DNA from 4 places in the Desulfomicrobium baculatum DSM 4028 genome. Region 1 is predicted to be linked to each of the others. Evidence: predicted binding sites of a transcription regulator. Region 1 holds the regulator's gene; each other region holds the start of a gene.
The links. Region 1 encodes sigma-54, which starts transcription at its own class of promoters, with help from an activator protein. Its sites were predicted from a motif close to CTGGCACGGNNNNTGCTT; they were not measured.
Positions count from the first base shown of each region.

Region 2: the regulator sigma-54 is predicted to act here: its motif matches at 3,778-3,795, upstream of nifJ (pyruvate:ferredoxin (flavodoxin) oxidoreductase).
Region 3: the regulator sigma-54 is predicted to act here: its motif matches at 5,232-5,249, upstream of nifH (nitrogenase iron protein).
Region 4: the regulator sigma-54 is predicted to act here: its motif matches at 5,603-5,620, upstream of DBAC_RS14740 (SHOCT domain-containing protein).

Region 1 covers NC_013173.1:174,968-182,460, reverse strand. Annotated here, with positions in the region: gene pyrG (CTP synthase) at 1-511, shown strand, start outside; gene kdsA (3-deoxy-8-phosphooctulonate synthase) at 518-1,324, shown strand; gene DBAC_RS00770 (KdsC family phosphatase) at 1,314-1,838, shown strand; gene lptC (LPS export ABC transporter periplasmic protein LptC) at 1,835-2,371, shown strand; gene DBAC_RS00760 (LptA/OstA family protein) at 2,386-2,913, shown strand; gene lptB (LPS export ABC transporter ATP-binding protein) at 2,910-3,632, shown strand; gene rpoN (RNA polymerase factor sigma-54) at 3,739-5,166, shown strand; gene hpf (ribosome hibernation-promoting factor, HPF/YfiA family) at 5,235-5,780, shown strand; gene DBAC_RS00740 (PTS sugar transporter subunit IIA) at 5,784-6,233, shown strand; gene rapZ (RNase adapter RapZ) at 6,261-7,148, shown strand; gene DBAC_RS00730 (PTS sugar transporter subunit IIA) at 7,161-7,493, shown strand, end outside.
Region 2 covers NC_013173.1:1,131,083-1,138,575, forward strand. Annotated here, with positions in the region: gene DBAC_RS05305 (hybrid sensor histidine kinase/response regulator) at 1-1,425, shown strand, start outside; gene DBAC_RS05310 (sigma-54-dependent transcriptional regulator) at 1,425-2,822, shown strand; gene DBAC_RS05315 (hypothetical protein) at 2,819-3,022, opposite strand; gene nifJ (pyruvate:ferredoxin (flavodoxin) oxidoreductase) at 3,868-7,493, shown strand, end outside.
Region 3 covers NC_013173.1:902,032-909,524, forward strand. Annotated here, with positions in the region: gene DBAC_RS04225 (tetratricopeptide repeat protein) at 1-240, shown strand, start outside; gene DBAC_RS17635 (ATP-binding protein) at 559-3,477, shown strand; gene DBAC_RS04235 (hypothetical protein) at 3,579-3,764, opposite strand; gene DBAC_RS04240 (LeuA family protein) at 3,864-4,985, opposite strand; gene nifH (nitrogenase iron protein) at 5,312-6,142, shown strand; gene DBAC_RS04250 (P-II family nitrogen regulator) at 6,204-6,560, shown strand; gene DBAC_RS04255 (P-II family nitrogen regulator) at 6,563-6,937, shown strand; gene nifD (nitrogenase molybdenum-iron protein alpha chain) at 6,983-7,493, shown strand, end outside.
Region 4 covers NC_013173.1:3,329,768-3,337,260, reverse strand. Annotated here, with positions in the region: gene DBAC_RS14775 (efflux RND transporter permease subunit) at 1-260, shown strand, start outside; gene DBAC_RS14770 (methyltransferase family protein) at 257-874, shown strand; gene DBAC_RS14765 (glycosyltransferase) at 871-1,869, shown strand; gene DBAC_RS14760 (4Fe-4S dicluster domain-containing protein) at 1,874-2,974, opposite strand; gene DBAC_RS14755 (MarC family protein) at 2,979-3,572, opposite strand; gene DBAC_RS14750 (DMT family transporter) at 3,695-4,591, opposite strand; gene DBAC_RS14745 (periplasmic heavy metal sensor) at 4,698-5,225, opposite strand; gene DBAC_RS14740 (SHOCT domain-containing protein) at 5,329-5,559, opposite strand; gene DBAC_RS14735 (ATP-binding protein) at 5,776-7,493, shown strand, end outside.

The sequences.
Region 1 (7,493 bases):
CTTCGGCATCTGCCTCGGCATGCAGTGCGCGGTCATCGAATACGCCAGAAACGTCATGGGCCTGACCAAGGCCAACTCCGAGGAATTCGACCTGACCACGCCGGACCCGGTCATCTATCTGATGAAGGAATGGTTCGATTTCCGCAAGAAATGCGTGCAGCGCCGCGACATGACCAGTGAGAAGGGCGGGACCATGCGTCTTGGCGCCTACCCCTGCGTGATCGAAAAAGACACCCGCGCCTTCGAAGCCTACAATGCCGTCGAGGTCTCCGAGCGCCACCGCCACCGCTACGAATTCAACAGCTCCTACCAAAGCCGCTTCGAGGATGCCGGCCTGACCATCAGCGGCCTGTCCCCGGACAAGAGCCTGGTCGAGATCGTGGAGATCAAGGATCATCCGTGGTTCCTGGGCTGCCAGTTCCATCCGGAGTTCACCTCCACCCCCATGCAGCCGCATCCGCTGTTCCGTGAATTCATTCGCGCGGCCGTGGCCAACAAGAAACCCGAGTAGAATACCATGATTGATTGTTCCACCCTGGTCGCCGGACGCCCGTTCCTCATCGCCGGTCCCTGCGTACTCGAAAGCCTGGACCTGGCCATGACCGTGGCCGTGGAGCTGCAGGCCATCGCCCGCGACCTGAACCTGCCGCTCATCTTCAAGAGTTCCTACGACAAGGCCAACCGCACGGCCGGAGCGAGCTTTCGAGGCCCAGGGCTGGACATGGGCCTTGATTGGCTGGCCCAGATCAAGAGCCGCACCGGGCTGCCCGTGATCACGGACATCCATGAGCCGCGCCAGGCCTCCCTGGTGGCCGAAGTGGCCGACGTGCTGCAGATCCCGGCCTTCCTCTGCCGCCAGACCGACCTCTTGCTGGCCGCCGCCCGCACCGAGCGCATCGTGAACATCAAGAAAGGCCAGTTCATGGCGCCCTGGGACATGCAGGGGCCGGTGGAAAAGATCCGCTCCGAAGGCTTCGACCGCATCTGGCTGACCGAGCGCGGCTCCATGTTCGGCTACAACAATCTGGTCGTGGATTTCCGTTCCCTGATCATCATGAAGCAGTTCGGCTGCCCCGTGGTCTTCGACGCCACCCATTCGGTGCAGCTGCCCGGCGGGCGGGGCATGTCCTCCGGCGGCCAGCGCGAATTCGTGCCGCCCCTGGCCCGGGCCGCCGTGGCCTGCGGCTGCCAGGGTCTGTTCATGGAGATCCACCCGGACCCGGACAAGGCCCTGTGCGACGGTCCCAATTCCTGGCCTCTGGCCAAGGCCCGCACGCTGCTCTCCGAACTGGCTGCCATCTGGAGCATCCCCAATGAATGCTGAGCGCCTCGCCCGGGACGTGCGTCTCATGGTTCTGGACGTGGACGGGGTGCTGACCGACGGCGGCCTCTATTATGACGAATCGGGCTGCGTGCTGAAGCGCTTCAACGTCCAGGACGGACTGGCCATCAAGATGGCCCCCCAGGCGGGGCTGGAATTCGCGGTCATCACCGGCCTGGACTCTCCGGCCGTACGCCGCCGGGTAACGGAGCTTGGCATCACCCACTACCATCCCGGCCATCACCGCAAGGCCCCGGTCCTGCGCGGAATTTCCGAACAGACCGGCATCCCCCTCTCGAACATGGCCTATGTCGGGGACGACTGGGTCGACGCCGCACCCATGTCCCTGGTCGGACTGCCCATCGCCGTGCCCAATGCCCGGCCCGAAATACTCAAACTCGCCGTCTGGACCACCAGGGCCATGGGCGGCCAGGGCGCAGTGCGCGAAGCCATCGATTTCGTGCTGCGCGCCCAGGGCAAACTCGAAGACATGTGGCAGGGCTGGGTCCGGGAATGAAACGCGTGGTGATCGGCCTTTTGGCCCTTGCCGTCCTGGCCGGAATCGCCATGCTGGGAAAACGGCTGCTCTGGCCCGAACGGCTGGAGAACCTCTCCATCGAGAATCTGGACGTGGACCTCAGCCTCAAGGGCGTGAACCTAAGCCAGGGCAAGGACGGCAAAAAACTGTGGAACCTGAACGCCACGGGCGCCGACTATGCCGAAAACGGTGACGAATTGACACTCACCGACCCGATCATAGTATACTGGGGCGAGGAAGGCGGAGCACCCATTGAAGTCCGGGCTCCCGAGGGCCAGGTCTGGCAGAAAGAAGACCGGGCCAGGATGTGGGGCGGGGTTCACGGCACCCAGGGCCAATACGTGATGCGCTCCGAAACCCTTGACTACACCGGCCAAAACAGCACTCTTCTCCTCGGCGGCACGGTTGAACTGACTGGCGAATCCATGCGGGGTCGCTCAGACACTCTGACATATTTTCTGGACACAGGGGACTTCCTGGCCCAAGGCAACGTCCAGGTTATCATGAACTGACAAGCGGGTTACCAATGCGCTCACTCATACTTTTTCTCTTCCTTGCCTGCGCGACTCCACTCTGGGCCGCACAAACCGCCCCAGCCAAAGACGTCCCGGTCAAGATCACTTCCGACACCATGACCTACACCCAGAAAGGGGATCAGGTGGTCTTCACCGGCTCCGTGTACGTCATCCGCCAGGACATCCAGCTGTGGTCCGACACGCTGACCGTGCTCCTGGAAAAAAAGGAAGGCTCCGGCAATGCCACCCAGAGCGTGGCTGACGAGCAGGGGTCCATCAAAAAGATCATCGCCAAGGGCAACGTGCGCATCAAGGCCGACCAGGGCCGCACCGGCACCTGCGGCAAGGCGACCTACGAAGCCGACAAGGACCTCTTGACCATGGAAGACAATCCCATGCTCATGGAAGGCGCCAACAAGATCCAGGGCGAGGTCATAAAGCTCTTCATCAAGGAAAGCCGCAGCGAAGTTCTGGGCGGCAAAGGGCGGGTCGAAGCCATTTTCAACACCCCCGCAAGCAAGCCGGGGGCCGGGCAGTGACCACGCTGACCGGCCAGAAGCTGGCCAAGCGCTACGGGCTCAGGGATGTCGTACGCGACATCGATCTTGATGTGCGCCAGGGCGAGGTGGTTGGCGTCCTGGGACCCAACGGGGCCGGCAAAACGACGACCTTTTACATGCTGGCGGGCATCGTGCCGCCGACGCGGGGCCAGGTTCTTCTGGACGGCATGGACATCACCCGCTGGCCTTTGCACAAAAGGGCCCGCGCAGGCATGAGCTATCTGCCGCAGGAGAGCTCGATCTTTCGAAAACTCACCGTGCGCCAGAACCTGCAACTGATCCTGGAATACTCCGGTTTTTCCAAGGACGAGCAGCAGCGCACGGCGGACAGGCTTCTGGACGAGCTGGGCATCACCCGACTCGAGGGTCAACTGGCGGCCTTTCTGTCCGGTGGAGAACGCCGCAGGCTGGAAATTGCCCGCGCCCTGATCCAGAATCCCAAATTCATTCTTCTGGACGAACCCTTCGCCGGCATCGACCCCCTGGCCGTGGACGACATCCAGACCATCATCCAGGACCTTCGCGGCAAAGGCATCGGCGTGCTTATCTCCGACCATAATGTCCGTGAGACGCTTCAGATCTGCGACCGGGCGTACCTGGTCTACGACGGTCAGATCATCTTGAACGGCAGCCCCGAAGAGATCGTCGCCGACCCGGGCGCGCGCAAGGTGTATCTCGGCGAGGGATTCAGCCTCTAGCGGACACGATTTTCCAAGGATTGCCAGGGCCTAACCTTTATGGCAGATTCGGTACTAGGTAGTTTTCTTGTCTGCAATCCTCTGACACGGTGAGATTAAATCCATTATGGGCCTTGAACTCCGACAAAACCTCAAGCTGACGCAGCAGCTGGTCATGACCCCACAGCTGCAGCAGGCTATCAAGCTGCTCCAGCTCTCCCGATTCGAGCTCCTTGAAGCCGTTCAGCAAGAGCTCTTGGAGAACCCCATGCTTGAAGAAGGGGTCAAGGAAATTTCCGAAGAGCACGATATCCAGGCTCCGATGGAATCACGTCCCGAAGTTTCGCACGAAGACGCGGAACTGATGCGCAACGCGGACTGGGAAAACTACCTCGGCGATTTTTCAAGCACCGCCAAGCAGGTACAGTTCAAGGAGACCGAAGCCCTGGAAGAGATGATGTCCTACGAGGCCAGGCTCTCGGGCAAGCCATCCCTGGATGGGCATCTCTTGTGGCAGCTCTGCCTGTCCAACATCACCGAAGAAGAGGAGATGATCGGCGAAGCCATCATCGGCAACCTCGATTCCCAAGGCTATCTGATGAGCTCGGCCGAGGATATCGCCTCCGAAACGCTCTCTCCCCTGGCCTTGGTCGAGTCCATGCTGCATCGCCTGCAGCGCTTCGACCCCGTGGGCGTGGCCGCGCGCTCGCCCAAGGAATGCCTGCTCATTCAGCTGGAGATGCTCGGCCAGGACGATCCGATTCTCGTTTCCCTGGTGGCCGACCATCTCGAAGACATCGAAAAGCGCCGCTACAAACCGCTCCTGCGCAAGTTCAAAATCCAGATGGAAGACCTGAAAGCCTATCTGGACATCATTCAGTCCCTGGACCCCATGCCCGGAGCCAGCTACGGGAGCGAGAGCACCATCTATGTCAGCCCGGATGTTTTCGTATACGAATACGAGGGGGATTTCGTCATCGTCATGAACGACGACGGCCTACCCAAGCTGCAGCTGAGCCCCTATTACATGGACGACATGCACCTTGCGGTCAAAGGCCCGGACCGGGAATACCTGCACGACAAGATGCGATCCGCCATGTGGCTCATGAAGAGCTTGCACCAAAGGCAAAGAACATTATATAAAGTGGTTGAAAGCATTGTCAGATTCCAGCGGGGCTTTTTCGAGCACGGGGTGACCAAGCTGAAACCGCTGATTTTAAAAGATGTGGCCGACGACATTGAAATGCACGAATCCACGGTCAGCCGGATCACCACGAACAAGTACGTGGCCACCCCGCATGGCATCATGGAACTGAAATTTTTCTTCAACTCCGCGCTGGAAATGGATGACGGCACCCAGGTCGGCTCCGAGTCGGTCAAGGCCATCATCAAGAAAATGGTCAGCGAGGAGGACCCCAAGCACCCCTTCAGCGATGAAAAGATCGCGGCGGTGCTGAAGGAAACACTGGATGTGAACATCGCCCGGCGCACCGTGGCCAAGTATCGCGCGGTGCTGGGGATAGATTCTTCATCCAAGCGAAAACAAGTTTTTTGACACCCCGCCCTCGGGCCGCTCCTCTTGGACGGACCACGGGCTGACCCTCAACAATCGAGGAGGCTTCCATGAGGATTACCTTCAATTTCAAAAACTTCGATCCTTCCGACCATTTGCGCAAATACGCCAAGGACCGCTTCGGCAAGCTCGCCAAATACATGTCCGGCACGCCCGACGCCGACCTGCAGGTCAACCTCGAAGTGGAGAAATTCCGGCATATTGCCGATATAGTGCTGACGGGCAAGAATGTGCATATCTCCGCCCGCGAAGACAGCGAGGACATGTACTCCACCGTCGACATGGTCTGGGACAAGCTTGAAGCCCAGATGCGTAAGACCCGCGACAAGGACAAGAGCCGTCGCAAAAGCGGCAGCGACAGCCCTCTCATGGACGCCGGCGGTTTTGACGACGACGCGGACGCCAAGCGCAAGCCCGTTATCCAAAAGACCGAAGACGACTTCTCGCCCAAGCCCATGATCGTTGAAGAAGCCGCCCTGCAGCTCGAAAGCACGGACAATGAATTCCTTGTTTTCCTCAACGCGGAAAGTGAAAGGATCAATGTCATCTATCGTCGCAAAACCGGAGATTTCGGTTTGATCGACCCCGGGGTATAGGGAATGAAGCTTGCTGAATACCTGGACAAGGATTTGATCATCTCCGACCTCTCGGCCAGGACCAAACCCGAGGTCCTGGCCGAACTCGTTTCGCGGCTGTCGGCCAAATACCCCGATCTTGACCCCAAGCGCGTGACCCAGGTCCTCATGGATCGGGAACTGCTCGGAACCACGGGCATCGGGGATGGGATCGCCATACCCCATGGCAAGCTGGACAGTATCGATCAGGTTCTGGTCATTGTCGGCCGCAGCCACGAAGGAGTGGATTTTGCCAGTCTGGACCACAAACCGGCCAGCATCTTTTTCACGGTGCTGGCCCCTTCAAGCGTGGTCGGCCTGCATTTGAAGCTTCTGGCCACGGTCTCCCGCCTGCTAAAAGACAGCTCGTTCCGTCAGGCCTTTACCAACTCTCCCGGCCAGGAAGGGCTGTGGCAACTGCTGCAGACCGTCTAGGCCGACCGAACATGTCCGGAGAACTCCATGCAGCTGGAATCTGAACAGAAAAACGTGGTCATTGTCTCCGGCATGTCCGGTTCAGGCAAAAGCACGGCGCTCAAGGTCTTCGAGGACATGGGCTTTTTCTGTGTCGACGGGCTTCCGGCGCGCATGGCCCCGGCCCTCATCGAGCTGTTCTTCAATTCCTCGGCCAAGGAATACCCAGGGCTGGCCATGGGCATGGACCTGCGCCAACCCGATTTCGTGGGACAGTGGAAGGAAGTGCTGCTTGATATCCAGAAGTTTTCCGTGCGGCCGACAGTCATCTTCACGGATTCTTCCAACCAGATCCTGCTGCGCAGATACGCTACCACCCGCCGCCCGCATCCCCTGACCTCGGGCAACCTCGGTCTGGAAGGGGCACTGGAGAGGGAGCGGGAAATACTCGAGCCCATCCGCACCCAGGCGGATCTGGTCATCGACACGTCGCATTATTCGGTGCACGATCTGCGTCGAGTCATTCAGGACAAATGGGAGAGCCTCTCCTCCCGCAGCCAAGGCATGCGGGTGCACCTGATTTCGTTCGGCTTCAAGTACGGCGCCCCGACCGAGGCGGACGACGTCACGGACCTGCGCTTTCTGCCGAACCCCTATTTCGACGAAGCGCTGCGACCCATGTCCGGAAAGGATGAGGCCATCGCCCGCTACGTGCTGGGCAGCAACCCTGGCCGCGAGTATCTGCGCAGACTTCTTGAATTTCTGGATTTTGCCCTGCCGCTCTACGCGACGGAAGGGCGCTACCGTTTGACCATGGCCTTCGGCTGTACGGGTGGCCGACATCGTTCCGTGGCCGTGACCGAGGCAGTGCTGGCACATCTGCGCGGTCAGGGCTTCAATGTATCTGTCGAACATCGGCATTTCAGTCTTGGATAATCTGGAGGAGTAATGGTTGGAGTGATCGTGGTAACCCATGGCCAGTTTGGAAAATATCTGCTTGAAGCGGCCCAGACAATTTTGGGACCGCAGGAGCAGTGCGCCCATATAGCTGTGGAAGGAACCGTGGAAATGAGCGCGTTGCTCTCGGATCTCAAGCAAACCGTCAAACAGATGGAAACAGGCGACGGCGTGATCATCCTGACCGACATGTTCGGGGGCACTCCATCCAATATCAGCCTGTCTCTCCTGCAACCGGGCAAAGTCGACGTCCTGACCGGCGCCAACCTGCCCATGCTGCTCAGGATTCTGGGAATGCGCACCCAGGACCTGTCCCAATTGGCC
Region 2 (7,493 bases), 960 kb from region 1:
AATCGAAATTTTCTGGCGCATGTCGGCCAGACCGAACTTTCGGTCATTTACGGCAAGAAGTACGCCGAGGTTGTGAGCTATGCCCATGAGGTGGAGCAGATTTCCAGGCTCGACCAGGAAGTGGTCGAGACCGACGAGCCGCGATTTCGACTGCGTCTGGAGACGCGCAACCTGGCCGGCGAGAACATGTGGCTGCTGGTCAACAAGGTGCCCCTGCACGGACCGCACGGGGAGGTGGTGGGTATCCTCAGCACTGCCGAGGACATTACCCAGACCATGAACCTGGAAAAACAGCTGCTACAGTCTCAGAAAATGGAGGCGATCGGCACTCTAGCCGGAGGAATCGCCCATGATTTCAATAATATATTGACATCGATCATGAACTCTACCGAACTCGCCATGGAAGATATCCCCGAAGACAGCCTGAACTGGAAGGATCTGGAGCGCTCTCTCAAGGCCGCTGTTCGCGGCAGCGGTCTGATCAAGCAGATTCTGACTTTCAGCAGGCCAACCCAGGAAGGATTTCTGCCCACGGACCTGCGTGAGGTCGTCAGTGAAGCCGTGGCCCTCATTCGCGTGTCCATGCCGCGCAACATCACGGTCCTGGCCGAAATTGAAGACGACCTGCCGCTCTGCCTGGCCGACCCGACACAGGTTCATCAGATCGTCATGAACCTTGCGACCAACGCATTTCAGGCTTTGGGCGAGGGCGGCGGCAATATTTCCATCCGCTTGAGCAAAATGATCTTGGACCGCGATGACGCGCAGCTCGGCAATCTTGTCCCGGGAGTCTACAGCAGGCTGTGTATCGAAGACGACGGTCCCGGCATCGACGAGGATATCCAGGACAAGATCTACGATCCGTTCTTCACCACCAAGGGCAAGGGCGAGGGGACCGGCCTGGGGCTGGCCGTGGTGCATGGAATCGTGCGCAACCATGGTGGCGAAATCAGGCTCGTCAGCACTGCGGGTTTCACCCGCTTCGACATCCTGCTGCCGACCATGAACGAGCTGTGCCTCCTGCCCGGCGAGTGTGCGGGCGCTCTGGCCATGGGCAATGAGAGGCTGGCCTTCATCGAGGACGACGAGGACCAGTTGCTGCTCATACCCCGTGTTCTTGAGCAGCTCGGCTATGAAGTGCATTCCTTTCAGAATCCTGCCGAAGCCGTCTTCACTCTTTGCGAGGAGGGCTTGCCTTTTGATCTGGTCATTACGGATTTTGACATGCCCGGCATGAACGGCTTCGATGTTGCAGGAATTTTGCAAGAGCGTCGGCCTGATTTGCCGGTGATCATGGTTTCCGGGAGAAAGCAGGCCGAGGAATTTCTGGGCCAGGCCGGAAACATCAAATTTTTCCTGAGTAAACCGTACAATAAGGACATGCTCGGACGCGCCATCCGCGATGTTCTGGACAAGGAAGCATAATGGCCAGGATACTCATTATCGACGATGATCCGCAGGTTTGCGAGACGCTGCAGAGCCTGAATTTGCGTCTTGGGCACGAGTGCCTCGCGGCCCATACCTTGAAGGACGGGCTGGCCTATCTGGGACGCATGGAGTTCGACCTTGTCTTTCTCGATGTGCGTCTTCCCGACGGCAACGGCCTGGAAGCGCTGGGCCAGATTCGCAACCACGAAGCTCCGCCCGATGTGATCGTATTGACGGGCCAGGGCGATCCCGACGGCGCTGAATTGGCGATCCAGGGCGGGGTTTGGGACTATCTGGTCAAACCCTCGCCCATCAAGCAGATTAAAGAGACCCTGAATCGCGCCCTGGCGTACCGTCAGGAGAAAAAAGCCATGGGCCAGGCAATGGCTCTGGATTTGAAAGACGTGGTGGGGGAGAGCAGCGTCATGCGCCAATGCTACGAACGCATTGCCCAGGCCAGCGGGTCGGACTCCACCGTACTGGTCACCGGAGAGACGGGAACCGGCAAGGAGCTGCTGGCCCGCACCATCCACCGCAACAGTCTGCGCTCGGCGCGGGCTTTTGTTGTCGTCGACTGCGCCTCCCTGACCGAATCCCTGCTTGAGAGCATTCTTTTCGGCCATACCAAAGGCTCGTTCACCGGCGCGGCGCGCGACAGGACAGGGCTGGTCAAGCTGGCGGATCAGGGTACGCTTTTTCTGGATGAAATCGGGGAGTTGCCGCTTTCGGCGCAAAAAACCTTCTTGCGTGTCCTGCAGGAGCGCCGCTTCAGGCCGGTGGGTTCAAACCAGGAACTGGAAAGTGATTTCAGGCTCATCTCGGCCACGAACCGTGACCTTGCGGTCATGGTCAAGGCCGGTGAATTCAGGCAGGATCTGTTCTATCGCATCAACACCATCCAGCTGCATCTGCCCGCCTTGCGCGAACGCGAGGAGGACGTGATCATCCTGGCTCGCCACCATATCGACAAACTGTGCCGGCAAAGAAACATACCGATCAAGGAGATGGATCCGGAGCTGGTCGAGATGCTCAAGCGATACGACTGGCCCGGCAATGTACGCGAACTATTCAATACCATTGAACAGGCGTTCGTGCTGTCGGGGGCCGAGAAAACGGTCTATGCCCAGCACCTGCCCCAGGCAGTGCGTATTCGGGTCGCCAAGACCAAACTGGGTAAAGGGAGAGCTGATGGGGAAGCGGGGCCGGAGGATGCGTTGGATGAAGTGGAGGAGGCCCTGCCCACATTGAAGGACTTCAAAACGTCCAAGGAAAGGGAATACCTGCTTCGGCTCGTGGGCAGCCACGGCAAGGATATTCAGAAGATGCTGGCTGTTTCAGGGCTTTCCAGGTCGCACCTTTACGCCATGCTCAAAAAGCACGATATCGAAGCCTAATAGTCCTGTTCTTCGTCCTGCTCTTTTCCGAGCCAGTATTCTTTCCAGGAATCAACAATATATTCCGTCTTGACCAGGACGCTGTCGCCGTCGTTGATGCGTTGCTTTTGCATGGATGTCAGCAATTGTGACAACTGCATCGTTTCGTTTTGCGACAATCCTCGAATCACGCCATTTTTTGTTATGCTTTTTCCTTTCATGTTAGACCTCCCATTAACTCTATATATAGCAGTTTTAGCCTTCTTGGCAAGCTGCTTGGTTACTTTGATGTGCAAAATTGCTGCCAACGCCTGTGTGGTTTGGTGTTTCCGCAGTTTGTGACGCTGGAATAAACTCGTTTTTCCAATACGTTGCCGTCGAGAACTGCCTCCTCGTATCGATTTCGGAGCGCACTGTTTCATCTGCGTTATTGTGCACATTTGAAACACCGGACGCGTCAGGATGATACGATTTGTGCAATTTTGAAACAGCTGTGGTTCCCGGAATCGAGGCTGTCCAGAGCCCCGCATGACGACTCTGAATCGAGACTGAAGAAAAATGGTTGTTTAGTCAACCAAATTGTAATACACTTAAAAGATCAGTTCGTGTCCGGAAAATCGGACGGAAACATGGGCCTGACACCTCAGGCGATCCCCCGTTGAGGGGTGGGAAAGGCGTGAATCGTGGAAGTGTGGGGCAATCTTTGTTCGGAGATCGCATTATTGAGGGAAGCCGATTTCTTTTGTCCGGAAAAATGGACGCCGGTTTGAAATTCTCTTTTTTGACCATTAACCAGCCATTTAAGCGCGTTAACCGGATTGAAGTTGTATGTTTGCATTCCCGAACTAACGTGCTATTTCCACGGAAAAATATATATTGTCTTTTTTTTCAGACAAACCGGAAGGGGGGCTATGACAAATATGATCAGTGTCTCATAAGTTTTCTTTATTTCAATTGGTTAGGTAGTTTTTGTTGAGTGGCACAAAACTTGTTTAAAGCGAGCCGAAGCACGAGAAACGTTGCGAAATCGCTTGAAAACAACAACTTGGCTTTTAGGAGAAGATACATGGCTAAAAATATGAAAACCATGGATGGAAATACCGCCGTCACCCATATCGCTTATGCGATGAGCGACACGGCAGCAATTTATCCGATCACCCCGTCCTCGACCATGGGAGAGATCGCTGATGAATGGGCCGCGCAGGGGCGACTCAATATTTTTGATCAGAAGGTCATGGTTCGCCAGATGCAGTCCGAGGCCGGCGCTGCCGGTGCGGTGCACGGCTCCCTGGCCGGTGGCGCGCTGACCTCCACCTTTACCTGTTCCCAGGGCCTTTTGCTCATGATCCCGAACATGTACAAGATTTCCGGCGAATTGCTTCCCGGCGTCTTCCATGTCAGCGCACGCGCCGTTGCCGCGCATGCCCTGTCCATCTTCGGCGATCATCAGGACGTCATGGCCTGTCGCCAGACCGGTTTCGCCATGCTGGCTTCCAGCTCCGTGCAGGAATGCATGGATCTGGCTCTGGTCGCGCACCTGTCTTCCATTGAATCGAGCATCCCCTTCCTGCACTTCTTCGACGGCTTCCGTTCTTCCCATGAAATTCAGAAGATCGAAGTCATCGACTACGAAGACATCAAGAAGGTCGTCAATCACGAGGCCATCGCCGAATTCCGCGAGCGCGCCATGAGCCCGGCCAATCCGTCCATTCGCGGCACCGCCCAGAATCCGGACATTTACTACCAGGGCCGTGAAGCTTCCAATGTCTACTACGATCAGCTCTCTTCCATCGTGGTCGAGCAGATGAAGAAGGTCACCTCCATCACTGGCCGTTCCTACAAGCCTTTCGACTATGTCGGCCACCCGCAGGCCGAGCGCGTCATCGTGGCCATGGGATCTTCCTGTGAAACCATCGAGGAAGTGGTGCGCCACCTCCTGGCCAAGGGCGAGAAGGTCGGCCTGGTCAAGGTCCGCCTGTATCGTCCGTTCCTGCCCGAGTACTTCCTGCAGGTTCTGCCCGCCACGGCTTCCGTCATCACCGTGCTCGACCGCACCAAGGAGCCCGGCGCCAAGGGCGATCCGCTCTACAAGGACATCTGCACCGCCTACATGGAACGCGGCGAAATGCCCGAGATCGTCGCCGGCCGCTATGGCCTCGGCTCCAAGGAGTTCACCCCGGCCATGGTCAAGGCCGTGTATGACAACATGATGGTCGCTCAGCCCAAGCATCACTTCAACGTCGGCATCGACGACGATGTGACCCACACCTCCCTCGACGTGCCGGCCTTCGCCGACACCACCCCGGCCGGCACCGTGCAGTGCAAGTTCTGGGGCCTGGGCTCCGACGGCACCGTCGGCGCCAACAAGGAAGCCATCAAGATCATCGGCGACAACACCGACATGTACGCCCAGGGCTATTTCGCCTACGACTCCAAGAAGTCCGGCGGCATCACCGTGTCCCACCTGCGTTTCGGCAAGGAGCCCATCCAGTCCACGTATCTGGTCAACGCCGCAGACTACATTGCCTGCCACAAGGCCAGCTATGTGCACACCTACGACGTGCTCGACGGCATCAAGGACGGCGGCACCTTCGTCTTGAACTCCAACTGGACCGCCGAGGACATGGAGAAGGAACTACCCGCATCCATGCGCCGCACCATCGCCAAGAAGAACCTCAAGTTCTACAACATCGACGCGGTCAAGATCGCGGCCGAAGCCGGCCTTGGCAACCGCATCAACATGGTCATGCAGACCGCTTTCTTCAAGCTCGCCAACGTCATGCCCTTCGAAGAGGCCGTGGCTCTCTTGAAGAAGGCCATCAAGAAGGCCTACGGCAAGAAGGGCGACAAGATCGTCAACATGAACATCGCCGCCGTGGATCAGGCCTCCGCCAATCTGATCGAGATCAAGGTTCCGGCCGCCTGGGCCGACGCCGCCTGCGAATGCGCAACGGATCAGGATGTGCCTGATTTCGTCAAGAACGTCATGCGTCCCATCCTGGCCCAGAAGGGCGACAGCCTGCCTGTCTCCGCTTTCGAGCCCGATGGTCTGTTCCCTGTGGCCACCTCCCAGTTCGAGAAGCGCGGCGTGGCCATCAACGTGCCCGAATGGATCGCAGCCAACTGCATCCAGTGCAACCAGTGCTCCTTTGTCTGCCCGCACGCGGCCATCATCCCCGTGCTCTTGACCGAAGAAGAGATGGCCGACGCTCCCGAGACCTTCGAGACCCTCGACGCCATCGGCAAGGAATTCAAGGGCATGAAGTTCCGCATCCAGGTCAACGCCCTGGACTGCATGGGCTGCGGTAACTGCGCCGACATCTGTCCGGCCAAGAACACCGCCCTGGTCATGAAGCCCCTGGAGACCCAGACCGGACGCGAAGTGCCCAACTACGACTTCTCGGTCACCGTTCCTTTCAAGGACAACCTGACCCGCCGTGACACCGTCAAGGGCAGTCAGTTCCAGAAGCCGCTGATGGAATTCTCCGGCGCCTGCGCCGGTTGCGGCGAGACCCCGTATGTAAAAGTCATGACCCAGCTCTTCGGCGAGCGCATGATCATCGCCAACGCCACGGGCTGCTCCTCCATCTGGGGCGCTTCCGCTCCGACCACTCCGTACACGGTCAACGCCGATGGTCATGGTCCTGCCTGGGGCAACTCCCTGTTCGAGGATGCGGCCGAATTCGGCTACGGCATCCAGATGGCTTATGCCCAGCGTCAGGCCAAGCTGGCCGACCTGGTCGCCAAGGCCCTGGAAGGCGAACTGCCCGAAGATCTGGCCGAAGCCTTCAAGGGTTGGCTCGAAAATCGCGCCAACGCCGAAAAATGCAAGGAATACGGCGACAACGTTCGTGACATCCTGGCCTTCATGCACCGCGACGAACTGCTCGACGCCATCTATGAGCGCGAAGAGCTGTTCGCCAAGAACTCCTTCTGGATCTTCGGCGGTGACGGATGGGCTTACGATATCGGCTATGGCGGGCTGGATCATGTTCTGGCCTCTGGCGAAGACATCAACGTTCTGGTGATGGACACGGAAGTGTACTCCAACACTGGCGGACAGTCCTCCAAGGCGACTCCGCTTGGTTCCATCGCCAAATTCGCTGCCGCAGGAAAGCGGACAGGGAAGAAGGATCTCGGACGCATGGTCATGAGTTACGGCTATGTCTACGTGGCCACGGTTTCCATGGGCTACGACAAGCAGCAGCTCCTCAAGGCCCTGCGCGAAGCGGAAGCCTACCCCGGACCGTCCCTGATCATCGCCTACGCTCCGTGCATCAACCAGGGGCTTCGCAGAGGCATGGGCAAGACCCAGCTCGAATCGAAGCTGGCCGTACAGTCCGGCTACTGGCCGCTGTACCGCTTCAACCCCTTGTTGTCCGAAGAGGGCAAGAATCCGTTTATCCTGGACTCCAAGGCTCCGGACGGAAGCATCCAGGAATTCCTGGCCAGCGAAAACAGATACGCTCTGCTCGAAAAGATCGCGCCCGAAGACTCCAAGAGACTGCGGACCCAGATCGAGCAGGATTATCTGCAGCGTTTTGAAATGTACGAGTACCTTGCCAAGCAGGAGCCCACGGCGGGCAAGGCGGCTTCCGCTCCTGTCACCGTATCTGCTGCGGCGGGCGAGGGTTGTACATTGACGGCGACGGCGGAGCATGCGGGGGCGAATAAGCCCGGCTTGCCCTGCGA
Region 3 (7,493 bases), 730 kb from region 1:
ATGGCTTATGCGCAGGGTAAAGAGCATTACAAGGCCGTCTGCGAGTTCGAAAAGGCGATAGCCGCTTCTTCGGACATTCTTCAGGAATCGCCGCTTATCCCTTTCAATATCGGAATGGTCTATTTCCAGATGAACCGATTGCAGGAAGTGGAGCGGTTCATGAAAGCAGCATTGAAGTGCGATCCGAATTTCGAACGTGCCAAGACGATTCTCGGAAAAATAGGCTCCAAAGCGGAGTGATGCCAGGTTTTCCGGCGAGTGTTGCCGAACCGTTTATGCAGTCGGTGGCGATGCGTTGCTCAAAAACAGTCTATCACGGCGAATGGATTAATTTTCAGCCATGGTCAGATTCACCCAGAGAAGAGGTCAAAACGGTCTTTCGTGAATTCCAGCCGGTCTCGCCATAATGCATGTGCGTTTCAGGATTTACCGACTTGCGCATACTGCGGTATCTTGTAAGAAAGCGCATCCACCACGAACGGTTTTCGGCACACGTTGGCCGGACTTTCGTCGCTAAACTGTCATCCTGCATGGCCCTGCAGGGCCTAAACGGTGCACATGCCACTATCACCATCGAGTTTTGAAGATCCCCACGACCTGTTGATGGGCGCTCCCATCGGCATATTCACGTCCTCGCCCGAAGGCCGCTACCTGTCCGCGAATCCGGCCATGGCCCGGATTTTTGGCTATGCGTCGCCCCAGGCCTTGGTCGCTGCATCCGCAGAGGTTGGAACGGGCAGCCATGCCGATTCTGCCGAGGGGGGCGCGTTCCTGCGGCTTCTGGACGTTCAGGACGAAATTTTCGACCGGGAAACCCGTCATCTGCGCCGGGACGGTTCCGAGGTCTGGGTGTCCACCAGCGCGCGGGCCGTGCGCGACAGCTCCGGAAAAACGCTGCATTTTTTGGGTTTCGTCACGGAGATCACGCCCCGCAAGCAGGTCGAGGCGGTCCTGGCCCACGAACGGAACCTGTACCGCGATCTTGTCGCCTCGCAGCCTGCCGGAGTGTACAGGTTGCGCGTTTTGGCCCAAAAGCCATGGGGCCCGGAAGAGTGGGTTGAAAAGCTGGAATCCAACTACACGCTTGAAATGGTCAGCGACCGGTTCTGCGAAATCCTGGGCGCGACCCGGGAAGAGTGCCAAGCTAACGCGAGTATCGTGATCGAGCGCATGCATTCCGAGGACAGGGCGGATTTCGTGGCCAGGAACGTTCTGGCCGTGGAGTCGCTGTCGCGCTTCACCTGGGAGGGACGGATCGAGAGCGCCGATGGGGATCGCTGGGTCCACTTCGAATCCGTGCCCAGGTCCCTGGACAACGGGGATGTGCTCTGGACCGGCATTCTGCTGGACATCTCCGGGTTCAAGCAGGCCGAGCGGGCATCGGACCAGAGGGCCCGTGAGCTGGCCGCTCTGCATGAGTTGAGCATGGTCGTCAGTTCCTCGCTGTCCCTGGACCAGATCGTGGCAGCCTCGGTGCGCGTGGTCCGGGAGACCACGGGTTCCGACATGGTCTATCTGTTCCTCCGGCAGGGAGAGCGTCTGCTGCTTCAGGCAGTGTGTCCGCAGGATTCGGAAATGTTGCTGCATGAAGTTCATGAACACCGGGTCGGGGAGTGCTTGTGCGGGCTGGCGGTGCTGGACGGCGAGCCGCAGTACTCCAACGACATTCTCAGCGATGACCGCTGCACCAGGCAGGAATGCAAGGAGGCCGGTATCCTGTCCTTCGCGGCGCTGCCGCTTCGCGACGGCCGGGATGTCATCGGCGTCATGGGACTGGCTTCCCGCACGCCCAGGGATTTTCATCCCCAGTCCGAATTTCTGGAGACCCAAGCCCATCAGGTGTCTATCGCCCTGGTCAATGCGCGCCTCTATGAGAAGGCCAACCAGGAGCTGGACAACCGCATCCAGGCCGAAAAGACCTTGCGAGAGCGTGAGGAATTCATCCGCACCGTGCTGGACAATCTGCCCGTAGGCGTGGCCGTGAACACGGTTTCTCCGGACGTCAGGTTCGAGTACATGAATGAGCTCTTCCCCAGGTTTTACGGAACGACCAGGGAGTCTATCACCGCCCCCGAGGGATTCTGGGAGGCCGCGTATCCCGAACCGGAATTCCGGGGAAAGATTCGCGGGATGGTCACGGCAGGCTGCGCCAGCGGGAGCCAGGAGCGCATGTGCTGGGCTGATGTGCCCATCATGCGGCAGGACGAGACCCGCTTCGTCACCGCCCGCAACATCCCGCTGCCGGGCACGAACCTGATGATTTCGACGGTCTGGGACGTGACCGAACGTAAGCAGGCGGAGCAGGCCATGGCCAGGGCCAAGGATGCGGCCGAGTCCGCCAGCCAGGCTAAAAACGAATTCCTGGCCAACATGAGCCATGAGCTGCGTACCCCCTTGAACGGCGTCATGGCCATGATGCAGCTCTTGGAGATGACGCCTTTGAACGGCGAGCAGACGGAGTACGTGCATCTGGCCAGAAAGTCGTCCGAGCGGCTGACTCGCCTGCTGAGCGATCTGCTGGACATCTCGCGTATCGAGGCCGGCAAGGTCGAGATACGCGAGGAGGCGTTTGCGGTTCAGGAGCTGCTCCAGTCCGTTTCCGAACTGTTCAACACCAGCGCGCAGAGCAAGGGCGTGTCTCTGGAGCTGTCGACGGATCCTTCCGTGCCGCCCAGGCTCAAGGGTGACGCGGCCAGGCTCAGGCAGGTGCTTTTCAACCTGGTGGGGAACGCCCTGAAATTCACGGACCAGGGCTTCGTGCGCGTGGAGCTGACGGCGCTTCCCCCTAGGGGTCTGGAACAGTGCCGCATTCTGTTTTCCGTGATGGATACGGGCATCGGCATCCCTTCGGAAAAACAGCACGATCTGTTCACCCCCTTCTTCCAGGTCGAAGGCGCCTACACTCGCAGGTACCAGGGCGCCGGGCTGGGATTGGCCATAGTCAGGCGGCTGGTCGAGCTCATGGGCGGACATATCACTCTGGACAGCATTTTCGGAGAGGGGACGGAGGTCCACGTCGCGCTGCCGCTGGGCCTGACCGAGAGCGAGGCGGACGCCTTGGCGAGCGCCGAGGATTTTGAACCCCTGCCCGTCATGCGCGTGTTGCTGGCCGAGGATGAGCCGATCAACGCCCTGGCCGCGAGCAGGATGATCAACCGGGATGGACATGAGGTTATTGTGGCCGAGAACGGGCGGCAGGTCCTTAATCTGCTCGAAGAACGGGAGTTCGACTGCATCCTGATGGACATCCAGATGCCGGTCATGGACGGTGAGGAGACAACCAGGGCGATCAGGTCCTCCGGCAAGGCCTATGCAAGCATCCCCATCATCGCCCTGACCGCCTACTCCATGAGCGGAGACCGCGAGAAGTTCCTGACGGCCGGAATGAACGACTATCTGTCCAAACCGTTCAAAATCGAGGAATTACGCAGGACTTTCAGACGTTGCGCAGGCATTGCGGGCCGAGGGACCGGGTAATGCACCGCACTGGCAGACGTTAAACAATTTTTGAAACATCGTCTTTTATCTCAGGTTGTTCTGCCGGAACGTGGGAGATTGCGTAGCAGGGTAGCCGGTCCTCACAGCGATTGCAGGTACGCCTTGGTGATCCACTGGTCGCCGTCCTCCTCAGTCAGGTTTTCGAGACTGGCGAGGGGTTTGCCCAGATAGTGTTCCGAATAGGCTCGGACATATGCGTCGCGGTCCATGTTCTGCCGCTCGCAGAGTTGGCGGAAGATGCTGGCCTGGATTCTGTTGATGAGCATGGATTCTCCGTTGGTGGTGCGGCCTGCTGACGCGCTCACGGCCCGGAACTCACGGTCATCCGGGACGTGAGCGCGTTTGTGTCGTCCGGGTGCTGATTTTCAGCAGATTCCGCCGTCCAGGCATTCCTGATGCTTGGCCAGGGCCTGCACTTCGCCTTGGGTCAAGGGGCGGCCTGTGCGGTGGGCGCGTTCGCGGATGGTGTCGACCATGTTGCCGATGGAGTGTAGCGGTCCTTTAAGGCCCACCTGGCGCAGCATGGTCCTGACCGCTCCCCGTCCGGCCTTGGCGCCGAGGGCCAGGATGCGTTTGGCTCCTGTCTGGGCCGGGTCGTAGGGTTCGAACAGGGCCGGGTTTTTCAAAATGCCGTCGACATGCAGGCCTGATTCGGCCGCGAAGATGTCGCCGCCGGACATGGGCCGGTTGCGGGCCACCGGAATGCGGGCGTATTCGGCCACCAGATCGCATAGAGCGCGCACCAGATTCATGTCGTAGATATCGTAGCCCTGCACCAGCCGCAGGTGTCCGGCCACTTCCTCCAGGGCCGAGATGCCCGAGCGCTCGCCAATCCCCAGCACCGAGACATCCGCCCAGTGCGCGCCCGCCTCCAGGGCCGTGATGGCGTTGGCCGTGGCCATGCCGAAATCGTTGTGGCAGTGGATGGCGATCTCCATGTCCACGCTTTGCGCAAAGAAGCGCACCAGTTCGGCGATGCGGGTCGGGGTCATGACGCCAAGCGTGTCGGCCAGGCGGATGCGCGCGGCGCCGAGCTCCTTGGCCATGCGGGCCATGGACAGGGCGAAGTCCTGATCGGCTCGGGTCACGTCCTCGAGGCCGATGCTGATGCGCCGGATGCCGCAGGAGTGGGCCAGCCCCACGGTCTCGCGCAGCATGCGGGTCAGGCCGTCCCGGTCCGTGCGCAGCCGCTCGGCGATATGCAGGTCGGAGACGGGCAGGCCGATATTGATCGTATCGATGCTAAGGCCCGCAGCCCTGTACACGTCCACGGTGCGGCAGGGCGACCAGACGCTCAGGTCGCAGGTCACGCCCCTGCCCCGTAGCGCCTTCACCACTTCATCCAACCCCTCCTGGCCCATCCAGCCGATCTCTATCTCTTCCACGCCCATGTCCGCGATGCGGCCGGCAATGCGGATCTTGGCTTCCTGCGGGATGCTGGTCCCGAACATTTGCGCCCCTTCCCTGAGTGTCGTGTCGATGAGCATGCGTCCTCCCGTGTTTGCTTCAATCAATGCATGGTCCATTGCATGGTCGATGCCACGAAGGTGAATTTCTCCATTATGCTGAATTTTAAGCCTTTGTCTTAGACGCATGGTCGCACGACAGGGCTGACGATAGTGTGTCTTCCTACATTTTTGTCTTTGTGGTTTGTGTAGGTTGGTGGGCGTGGGGCAAGTCGTGTTTCGTAAATAAAATGAATTATTTTGAAGTGTTAAGTTCGTTTGCAAATTTTGGCACGCCCGTTGCCCTAGGGTGATTCAGGAACGGCGCACAACTACACCAAAAACTCTCACATAAAGGAGCACACGTCATGAGGAAGATCGCAATTTACGGAAAGGGCGGCATCGGCAAATCCACCACCACGCAGAACACCGTCGCGGGCCTGTCTGAACTCGGCAAGAAGATCATGGTTGTCGGTTGCGACCCCAAGGCCGACTCGACTCGCTTGCTCCTCGGTGGCCTGGCCCAGAAGTCTGTTCTGGATACCCTGCGCGACGAAGGCGAAGACGTTGAACTGGCCGACATCCGCAAAGCCGGCTTCAACGGCACCTGGTGCGTCGAGTCCGGCGGACCCGAGCCGGGCGTTGGTTGCGCCGGCCGCGGCATCATCACCTCCATCAACATGCTTGAGTCCCTTGGCGCCTATCACGAGTCGGAAGCCCTGGATTACGCGTTCTACGACGTTCTGGGCGACGTTGTGTGCGGCGGGTTCGCCATGCCCATCCGCGATGGCAAGGCCGAAGAGATCTACATCGTCTGTTCCGGCGAGATGATGGCCATGTATGCGGCCAACAACATCTGCAAGGGCATCATGAAGTACGCCGAATCCGGCAGTGTGCGTCTGGGCGGATTGATCTGCAACTCCCGCAACGTCGATAACGAACGCGAGATGATCGAAGAGCTGGCCAAGAAGATCGGCACCCAGATGATCTATTTCGTGCCCCGCGACAACGACGTGCAGCGCGCCGAGATCAACCGCATGACCGTCATCGAATGGAACCCCAAGGCTCCCCAAGCCGATCACTACCGCAACCTGGCCAAGGCCATCGACCAGAACACGAATTTTGTTGTTCCGAAGCCTCTTGAAATCCAGGAATTGGAACAGCTCTTGATGGATTTCGGCCTGCTCGAAGCCGTGTAACGCCCGGTACCCTGAAAACGAACCCACGTTTCCAAATCAATAATTCAAGGAGAGAAAACATATGATCATGGTCAGAGCAATCGTACGTCCCGAAAAGTCCGATGACGTCCTCGCAGCCCTCATGGATGCGGGCTTCCCGGCGGTGACCAAATATTCCGTGGCCGGTCGCGGCAAGCAGCGCGGCATCAAGATCGGCGAAGTGACCTACGACGAGATTCCCAAGACCATGCTCATGAGCGTGGTCAAGGCCGAGGACAAGGACTTCGTCATCAGCGTGATCATGAAGGCCGCCCGCAGCGGCGCCAAGGGCGCTTTCGGCGACGGCAAGATTTTCGTCAGCGAAGTGGGCGACGTCTACACCATCAGCTCCGGCATCTGTGACAGCGCCCCCGCAGGAAGCGCCCCCGCAGGAGCATAGCCATGAAAGAAGTGATCGCGGTCATCCGCATGAACATGATGAACAAGACAAAGAAGGCTTTGCAGGACGCGGGCGTGGTCGCTTTCTTCGCCCACGAGGCTTTCGGTCGCGGCAAGGGCCTGGTGGACGTGAAGCCTCTTGAGGGAGCCAGAAAGGGCATCGAGGAAGCGGTGGCCGTGCTGGGGGAAAAGGGCAAACTCTACCCCAAACGCATGCTGACCGTCGTGGTCACCGATGATCTTGTGCCCGAAGTGGTCAAGGTCATCACCGACACCAACAAGACCGGCCAGCCCGGCGACGGCAAGATTTTCGTTTTGCCCATGATCGACGCGGTGCGGGTCAGGACCGGAGAAAAGGGCGCCAAGTCCATTGAATAGAGCCGGTTTCATCTCTTGAAACCAGGACACACGAAGGAGAACATCATGTCATCAGCTGCAAAAAAGCTCGTCAACTGGACGCCCACCGACATCAAGGCGGACATGCTCGCCAAGTATCCGCCCAAGGTGGCCAGAAAGCGCGCTTCCCAGATTCTCATCAACGAGGCGCTCGGCAACGAAACGCCTGAAATATCGGCCAATGTGCGCACCATCCCCGGCATCATCACCATGCGCGGCTGCACCTACGCCGGATGCAAGGGCGTTATCCTCGGGCCCACCCGCGACATCGTCAACATCACCCACGGCCCCATCGGCTGCGGCTTCTACTCCTGGCTGACCCGCCGCAACCAGACCGACGCATCGGCCGAGGGCGCGGAAAACTTCATGCCATACTGCTTTTCCACGGACATGCAGGACCAGGACATCATCTTCGGCGGCGAGAAGAAACTGCAGGCCGCCATCCAGGAAGCCTACGACCTCTTCCATCCCAAGGCCATCGCCATCTTCGCGACCTGTCCCGTCGGCCTCATCGGCGACGACATCCACGCCGTGGCGC
Region 4 (7,493 bases), 790 kb from region 1:
TGACCCGCCTGCGCCCCATTCTGATGACCACGGGTGCGACCATCGCCGGGCACTTCCCCTTGACCCTGGTCACGGGCGCTGGCGCGGCGGCCCGAAATTCCATCGGTCTGGTCCTGGTTGGCGGCATAGCCATCGGCACTTTGTTCACCCTGTTCATCATCCCTTCCATCTACATGCTTGTGGCCCGCGATCACTCCCATGACCGCGAAAAGGACGAGATCGGGCGCAATCTGGAGGGCGGGGATTCTCTGGTGAAATGAAACACCTTCTGCTCGCCTTTGGCTGGGCCGCCTGGGGCGGCCTCCACAGCCTGCTCATCAGCCCCTCCTGGATGCGCCTGGTCTCCGGTCTGTTTCCCCGGCTTTGCCCCTTCTATCGTCTGGCCTACAATGGTTTGGCCGTGCTGACCCTTGTCCCGCTGCTTCTGTTCAAACATTCCCTGGCCGGAGAGGCGCTCTTTGCCTGGAGCGGCGCGCTCGCCCTGCCGCGCTTTGCCCTGCTTGGCGCGGCCCTGTGGCTTTTCTGGGCCGGAGCCAGAGAATATGACCTGAGCGTGGTCGGCGGGCTGGCGCAGTTGCGCTCAAGCTGTTCCTTCGCGGGCAGTCCCTATGCCTCGGAACTGCGCACTTCGGGCATTCTGGGGCGGGTTCGGCATCCCTGGTACGGGGGCGCGCTCCTCGTGCTCTGGACCAACTCGGGGCACTTTGACGCGGCGAATCTGATCACAAGCCTGACGCTTTCCCTCTACGTTCTTGTGGGGGCGTGGCTGGAGGAGCGCAAGCTCGTGCATGTTCACGGGGAGACGTACCGGGCCTATCAGCGCGCAACGCCCATGTTCTTTCCCTGGCCGTGGCGCAAGGACGGGGTGCGATGACGCGCGTCTGGTGGCATCTTTCGGACTACATCAGCCATCGGCGGGCGGGCGAGGCCTACCGGCGGTGTCTGGCCCTGGCCGGATTTAAGATCGTGGACCGGCCCGAGGAGGCCGATCTGGCCGTCGTGCACGAAGATCCCGTTTTCTGGCCACGGATATTCACAGACAATCCCGTGCTGCGCGAGAAGCCGGTGGTCGGTTACGCGGTATGGGAAGGGAGCATCCTGCCCAAGATATACAGGCCCGGACTTGGGCTGGTGCGTGCGGTGTGGACGGCCTCTGCGTTTTCCGCGCAGGCTCTGGGCCAGGGCCATGGGGTGGTGCGGGTGCTGCCGCATGTGGTCGAGGCGGTTGTCCCGACCGACGCGGACCGTACATGGGCGAGGGAAAGACTGGGTGCGGGACGCTATTTTTTTTCCATCGTGGACGCCGTCAACCCGCGCAAGAATCTGGAGGCCCTGCTGCGGGTTTTTGTCCGCGTGCGGGCTGCGGCCGGACCGGATGTTCGCCTGGTGCTCAAGCAGTACCGCAAGAATGTGTCGCTGGATGATTTGCCGGGAGTGATCAGCCTGGGTTCGGATTTGACCGACGGCCGCATGGCCGCCCTGCACGAGGGAGCCCTGGCCTATGTCAGTCCGCACCGTGGCGAGGCCTGGGGGCTCGGCCTGAGCGAGGCCATGAGCCACGGCGTGCCTGTGCTGGCCACGGGCTGGTCCGGGAACATGGAGTTCATGGATGAGCGCAACTCCATTCCCTTGCGCTTTGAATTGGAACCGGTGGGGGAGCGCATGGCCAGGATGCTGCCGCATTTTCGGCCCGGGATGCTCTGGGCCACGGTCGATGAGGAGCATCTGCGGCGGGAAATGCTGCGTCTGATCCGGCGGGGCCAGGATCCGGTCATGTGCGAGCGGGCCCGCGCGGTTGCCGAGCGGTTCTCATCCAGGCGCGTGGCTGGAATTCTGGCCGGGCTGCTTCGTGAGCTGAAGCGGGACTGACTTGTCAGTCCAGGATTCGCCGCGCCCGCCATTTGAAAAGAAGGCGGTGAAGATAGACGGCCGTACCTCGAGGCCGTGGTAACGCATTGCTGAGTGTTTCAGCGGGAAAAAAGAGCAGGTCCAGCAGATGCACCGCACGGGCGTGGGGCGAGAGGGCTTTGACGCAGCCTGCGCAGGTGGTGATGACAATCCGGCCTTGGGCGTGTTCAGCGGTGCCCATGGCCCAGGTTGAGGAGTTTTCCGGCTTCAGGTCGCCCACGGCCCCTCCTTCTCCGCAGCACGGGCTCTGCGACCCGTCATGCCGTGTTTTTTCCACATCCAGGCCCGATCCCTGGGCACATCCCAAAATGATTTCCTGAAGACTTGTCTGGCCGCGAAAAGGGCAGGGCGTATGCACTATGGCCGGGCCGCGCGCGTGCGGCCTCGCGGGGAGCGGATATTCCGCCATCGCCTCGTACACGGTTTTCACGGCAAGGCCGTCGCCATACTGGCTGAACATCTTGAAGCAGTTGGGACAGGCGGCCAGCACCGTGCGTACTCCGCGCGCCAGAAAGCGCGTGCGCAGCTCCCCGAAATGCTGTTCAAAAAAATCCTGGCGGCCCAGGTCGTGGGACGGCTTGAAACAGCAGTCCAGGGCCAGGCCCAGACCCGGCACGCATTTTTGCAGGTGCAGGAACAGCGCTATCGCCGTGGCCGGGCTGGTTCCTGGAAAAGTGCAGCCGGGGAAAAAGACCGTATCCCCTCCGGGAGGCAGCCTGAAGGCCCGAAAGAGCCGGGATGCGCCCAGCGCTTCGTAATTCAGCAGCGCGCGATACGGACTCAGGCTGACGCGTCCGGCATCCAGCGCCGCCCTGCGCATGGACAGAAAAAAATCCGACAGCGGCAGATGCATGGGACAGAAGGTTTCGCACAGTCCGCACAGGCTGCACTCAAAGGCCAGGGCGCGGCCTTGGCCCTTGCCCAGCAATAGGTCGGCCATGAGCTTGGGCGTGCCGTGCTCCCGCAGGAATGCGCAGCGGGTCTGACAGGCCCTGCACTCGGTGCATTCCGAGGAGATGCGCTCGGCCAGGGCGGTCAGTGGCGGCGGCAGGGGCGTTGATTTCATGAGCTTAGCTCAGGAAGTTCTTGATCCCGGTAAACACGATCTGGGCCGCCATGGCCGAGAGGACCAGGCCCGTGATCTTGGTCATGACGGACAGGCCCACGGAACCGAGGAGCTTCTTCAGGGGGCGTGCCGAGCGCAGCAGAATTCCCACGGACAGGCAGGAACAGACCAGGGCCCCCGCGCCCACTGCCCGCTCCGTGGGGCCGCCCAGCTCCGCGCCGAGGATGAGTAGCGTACCGATGGTGGCCGGGCCCACGGTGATGGGGATGGCCAGGGGAACCACGGCGAAGTCCACGTCCGGGGCCGCCTCCTGGCTGGTGCGTTTGCCCGAGACCAGGGACACGGCCGACAGGAACAAAAGGCTGCCCGCGCCGATGCGGAACCCATCCAGGGTAATGCCCAGAGTCGAGAAGATGGGGTTGCCCGCGAAATAGAGGATGAGGCTGATGACCATGACGGCCATGGTCGTGCGGATGGCCACGAGGCGCTGCTCGGCCTTGGTCATGTGCTCGGTCATGGACAAAAAGACGGTCAGGACGAAAAAGGGCGTGAGCAGAAAGAAGAGCTTCATGCTCAGGCTGATGAAAAGAGTGATCATGGCTGTATCCGTTTGCGCCGCGCGGCGCTGCTGTTCGTGTCGGTTCCGGCCGGATGCCGGAACGAGCCGTCCTTAGGCCTGTGGGCGTCCAAAGGCAAGAGCCGGGTTCCACGCTACTCGCATTATCTCCGCGTGGCCAGCACGATGCCGCCGAGGATGCAGCCCGCGCTGAGCAGATGAATGAGCCCCATGGGTTCCCCCAGAAAGAGAAAGGCCATGACACCGCTGAAAAGGGGCAGGCTGTAGTAGATCAGCCCGGCCAAGGATGGACCGATGGATGCCACGGCGCTGTTCCACATGGCATAGGCGGCCAGTGACGCGCCGAGCCCGACATAGAGTATGGCCCCCGCCGCGCCGAGGGTGATGGTCGGCGCTCCGGCGGTGAGCAGTTCCCATCCGGTCCAAGGAGCCAGAAAAACGATGCCGACGCCGAAAAGGGTCAGCAAAAAGACGGGCTGGCTCAGCCCTCCGGGAAAGCGGCGCACCAGGATGCTGTAGCCCGCGAAAATGACGGCGGCCAGGCTCATCCACAGATCTCCGATGGCAAAATCAAGGCCCGTCAGACGGCCCAGGTCGCCGCCGGTGATGAGCAGCAGCACGCCCCCGAGGGCGAAGGTCAGGCCGAGCATTTTGCGGGTGGTCAGTCGTTCGTGGAGAAATATCCGGGCCAGAAGGATGATGAAGACCGGCGTGGACGTGGCAATGAGCGACAGGTTCAGGGTCGAGGTGGTGTGGGCCGCCTTGTAGAGCAGGGCGTTGAAGGTCGTGACGCCGAGGAGCGCCATGGGAATCATGGCCGGCATGCTCCTGCGGATGGCCGCGCGCTCCGCCCACGCGGCGCGCCAGGCGAAGGGTAACAAACCCACAAAGGCCGTGGCCCAGCGCAGCATGGAGAGGGTGGCGGGTTCGATGCTCTGATTCAGGCTGCGGGCCACGATGAAATTGCCGGACCAGATGACCGTCGCGCCCAGGGCGAAGAGGATGCCCTGCAGGGATTTTGAAGAAGTCGAATGTTTCATGAGCGTGGGGTAAGAGGATGACAAAAAGAAATACCCCAAGCTTCTGCAAACTTGGGGGAATTGTCGAGGTTTAGTTGCGCCGTATCAAGGCGTCAGCGTGAAGGGATTACTGCTTGGCCGGGGTGTGCGCGTTGTGGTCCATCGGAGCTTGTCCGGCAGTGCCATTATCCGCGCCGTGCTGCATTCCACCCATCATACCCTTGCCGCCCATCATGCCCATTCCGCCGCCCATTCCTTTTCCGCCCATCATGGGGCATCCCTTGCCGCCCATCATGCCCTTTCCGCCCATGGGCACGATTCCTTCCTTGGCCATTTGCTTATGCATCTTGACTTGTTCGGCATAGATCTTGGCGTTCAAGGCGTTGATCTCGGAAGTCAGGGCCTCGACCTTCTTGTCATCGGCCTTTTCGCCGAACAGAATGGCGTTCAGTTCGGATTCCTTGGCGAAGACCTGCTTTTTCAGGTCCGCCGTGGCCGTCGCGAAATCCGCGTGCAGCTTCTGCATTGTGGCGTGTTTTTCCGGGGTCATGTTTCCCATGCCGTCCATCATGCCCTGAGCGGAAGCAAGGCCAGCGAAGGCGGTGACAAAGGCCAGGGTAAGCATGGTGGCAATGGCGTTACGGTACGTTTTCATGAGAAGTCTCCTTTTGGATGTTTATGGTTTATTAAGCCTTGCATTCAGATAAACAAGGCATTGTCGACGATTTTGTCTGCCGTGAGGTCTGGTGGCATGTCGGTTAGAGTATGGATTTGAGGGTGTTGTATTCTTCGATGGTGATCTCGCCCTTGGCCAGCCGCAATTTCAAAATTTCCAGGGAGTCGGATCTGTCGGCGGCGGAGCTTCCCTCGCGCCGGTTTCTGAGCATCGTCCAGATCAGGACGCCCAGTCCCACCAAAAGCAGGATGCCCCACAGGGAGTGTCCCATCATCCACCCCCCAAGCAAGGGGTAACTTCCGCAATTCCACATGGTGTTCCCTCCACATATACTTCGTTGCTGTACATCTTCTCTAAGGCAAGGGCCGTGCCAGGAAATGGGAGCTATTTTATCTAGCTGAAATTTAATGATTTTATTTGATTTTGGTGGGATTGCGCAGAGTGCGCGTTGGTGGAAGGCGGGTAAAGATGTGACAGTATTCTGGACAACATGGGTAAAACGGTTACAGGTTGAGCCGAGAGGTCACTCATGAACATGTACGCAGACAGAATGAAGCGGACACGGGTAAATCCGTGGCTGGTGGCGGGGATGACGGTCATTCTTGGACTGGCGGTGTCGTTTTTCGCGGTGCGCAACGTCCAGCGCGAGAGGGAGCACATGGTCCGGGGCTATCTGGAGCATGCCGAGTCCCTGTTCTGGGCGCTGGAGGCGGGAACCCGCATAGGGATGGGCATGCACGGCAGCGCAGGCTATTTTCAGTCTCTGGTGGAGGAGACGGCCAAACAGCACGGCATCGTCTATCTGGCCGTGACCGATGCCAAGGGACTCGTCCTGGCCCACAGCGACGCGGCCCGGATCGGGTCGGTTCTTCATCCCCCGGAAGCCATGTCCGCCCGGACCCTGAGCGAAGAGCGGCAGGGGCATTTTCAGGAGGTGGAAGGCGGTCGGGTTTTCGAGGTCTATAAAAAATTTGCGCCCCTGCCGGGGGTTCATCACTCCATGTGGTGCCCGCCCCGCAACGGGGGAATGGGCGCGATGGGCATGATGCGGCCCCCGGCCCAAGGCGAGGGCGATCATGATCCGTCCGTCATCTTTGTCGGCCTGGATGTGCGCCCCCTGGAGGAGGCCGTGGCCGGCGAGCTCCGCACTAACGTGGTGATAACTGTGCTCGTGCTGTTCATGGGTCTGGGCGGTTTCGCTTCGCTTTTCTGGGCCCAGCATTACCGCCTCTCCCGGCGTCAGTTGCGGGACACCCAGGCCTTCGCTTCTGAGGTGGTGAGGTGCCTGCCCCTGGGTCTGCTCAGCACCGATCCCGATGGGCGGGTGGTCCTGTCCAACGGCGGGGCGTCGGCCCTCTTTGGGCTGGACAGGGACGCCATGTCGGGCATGCTTCTGGATGGTCTCGGAGGCTTGGATTGGGGCGGGATCATGGCCGAGCTGGCAGACAAGGGCACGGTGCCGGAGCGAGAAGTGACCCTTGTCGCGGGACCGGGCAAACGGGTCCCGGTCAATCTGGGCGCGTCCCGTATCGTCACCAGCGATGACGACTTCGTGGGCTATCTCTTCTTGCTGCGCGATCTGGGCGAAATTCGACGCCTGCAGGAGCAGGTCCGGCGCAACGAGCGCCTGACGGCCCTGGGCAATCTGGCCGCCGGGGTGGCCCACGAGATCAGAAATCCGCTCAGCTCCATCAAGGGCTTTGCCACCTATCTTGCCGGCAAGGTTCAGGGGCAGGACCAGGACGCGGCGCGGGCCATGATCCAGGAAACGGACCGCCTGAACCGCGTGGTTTCGGAGCTGCTGGAGTTCGCCCGGCCCGGAGAGATGAAGCTGCGCGACGAGGATCTGGCGCAGGTCGTGGAGCGGGCCCTGCGTCTGGTCCGCGCCGACGTGACGGCCAAGAACGTTGCGGTGCATTTTGAGCAGGCGGGGACCTTGCCCCGCGTCCCGCTGGACCCCGAGCGTTTTACCCAGGCGCTCCTCAACCTGTTCCTCAATGCCGTGCAGGCCATGGACCAGGGCGGGACGCTGCGGATCACGGCGGCCCAGGAGCCGGATGCCGGAGGCGTGGCCCTGCGCATCGCGGACACGGGCCATGGCATGGCGGCGGAGCTTGTGCCGGACATTTTCAATCCCTATTTCACGACCAAAAGTTCGGGCACGGGTCTGGGCCTGGCCATCGTGCACCGCATCATCGAAGCCCACGGCGGCGAAATCAAGGTGGAAAGCGTCGTGGGCCAGGGCAC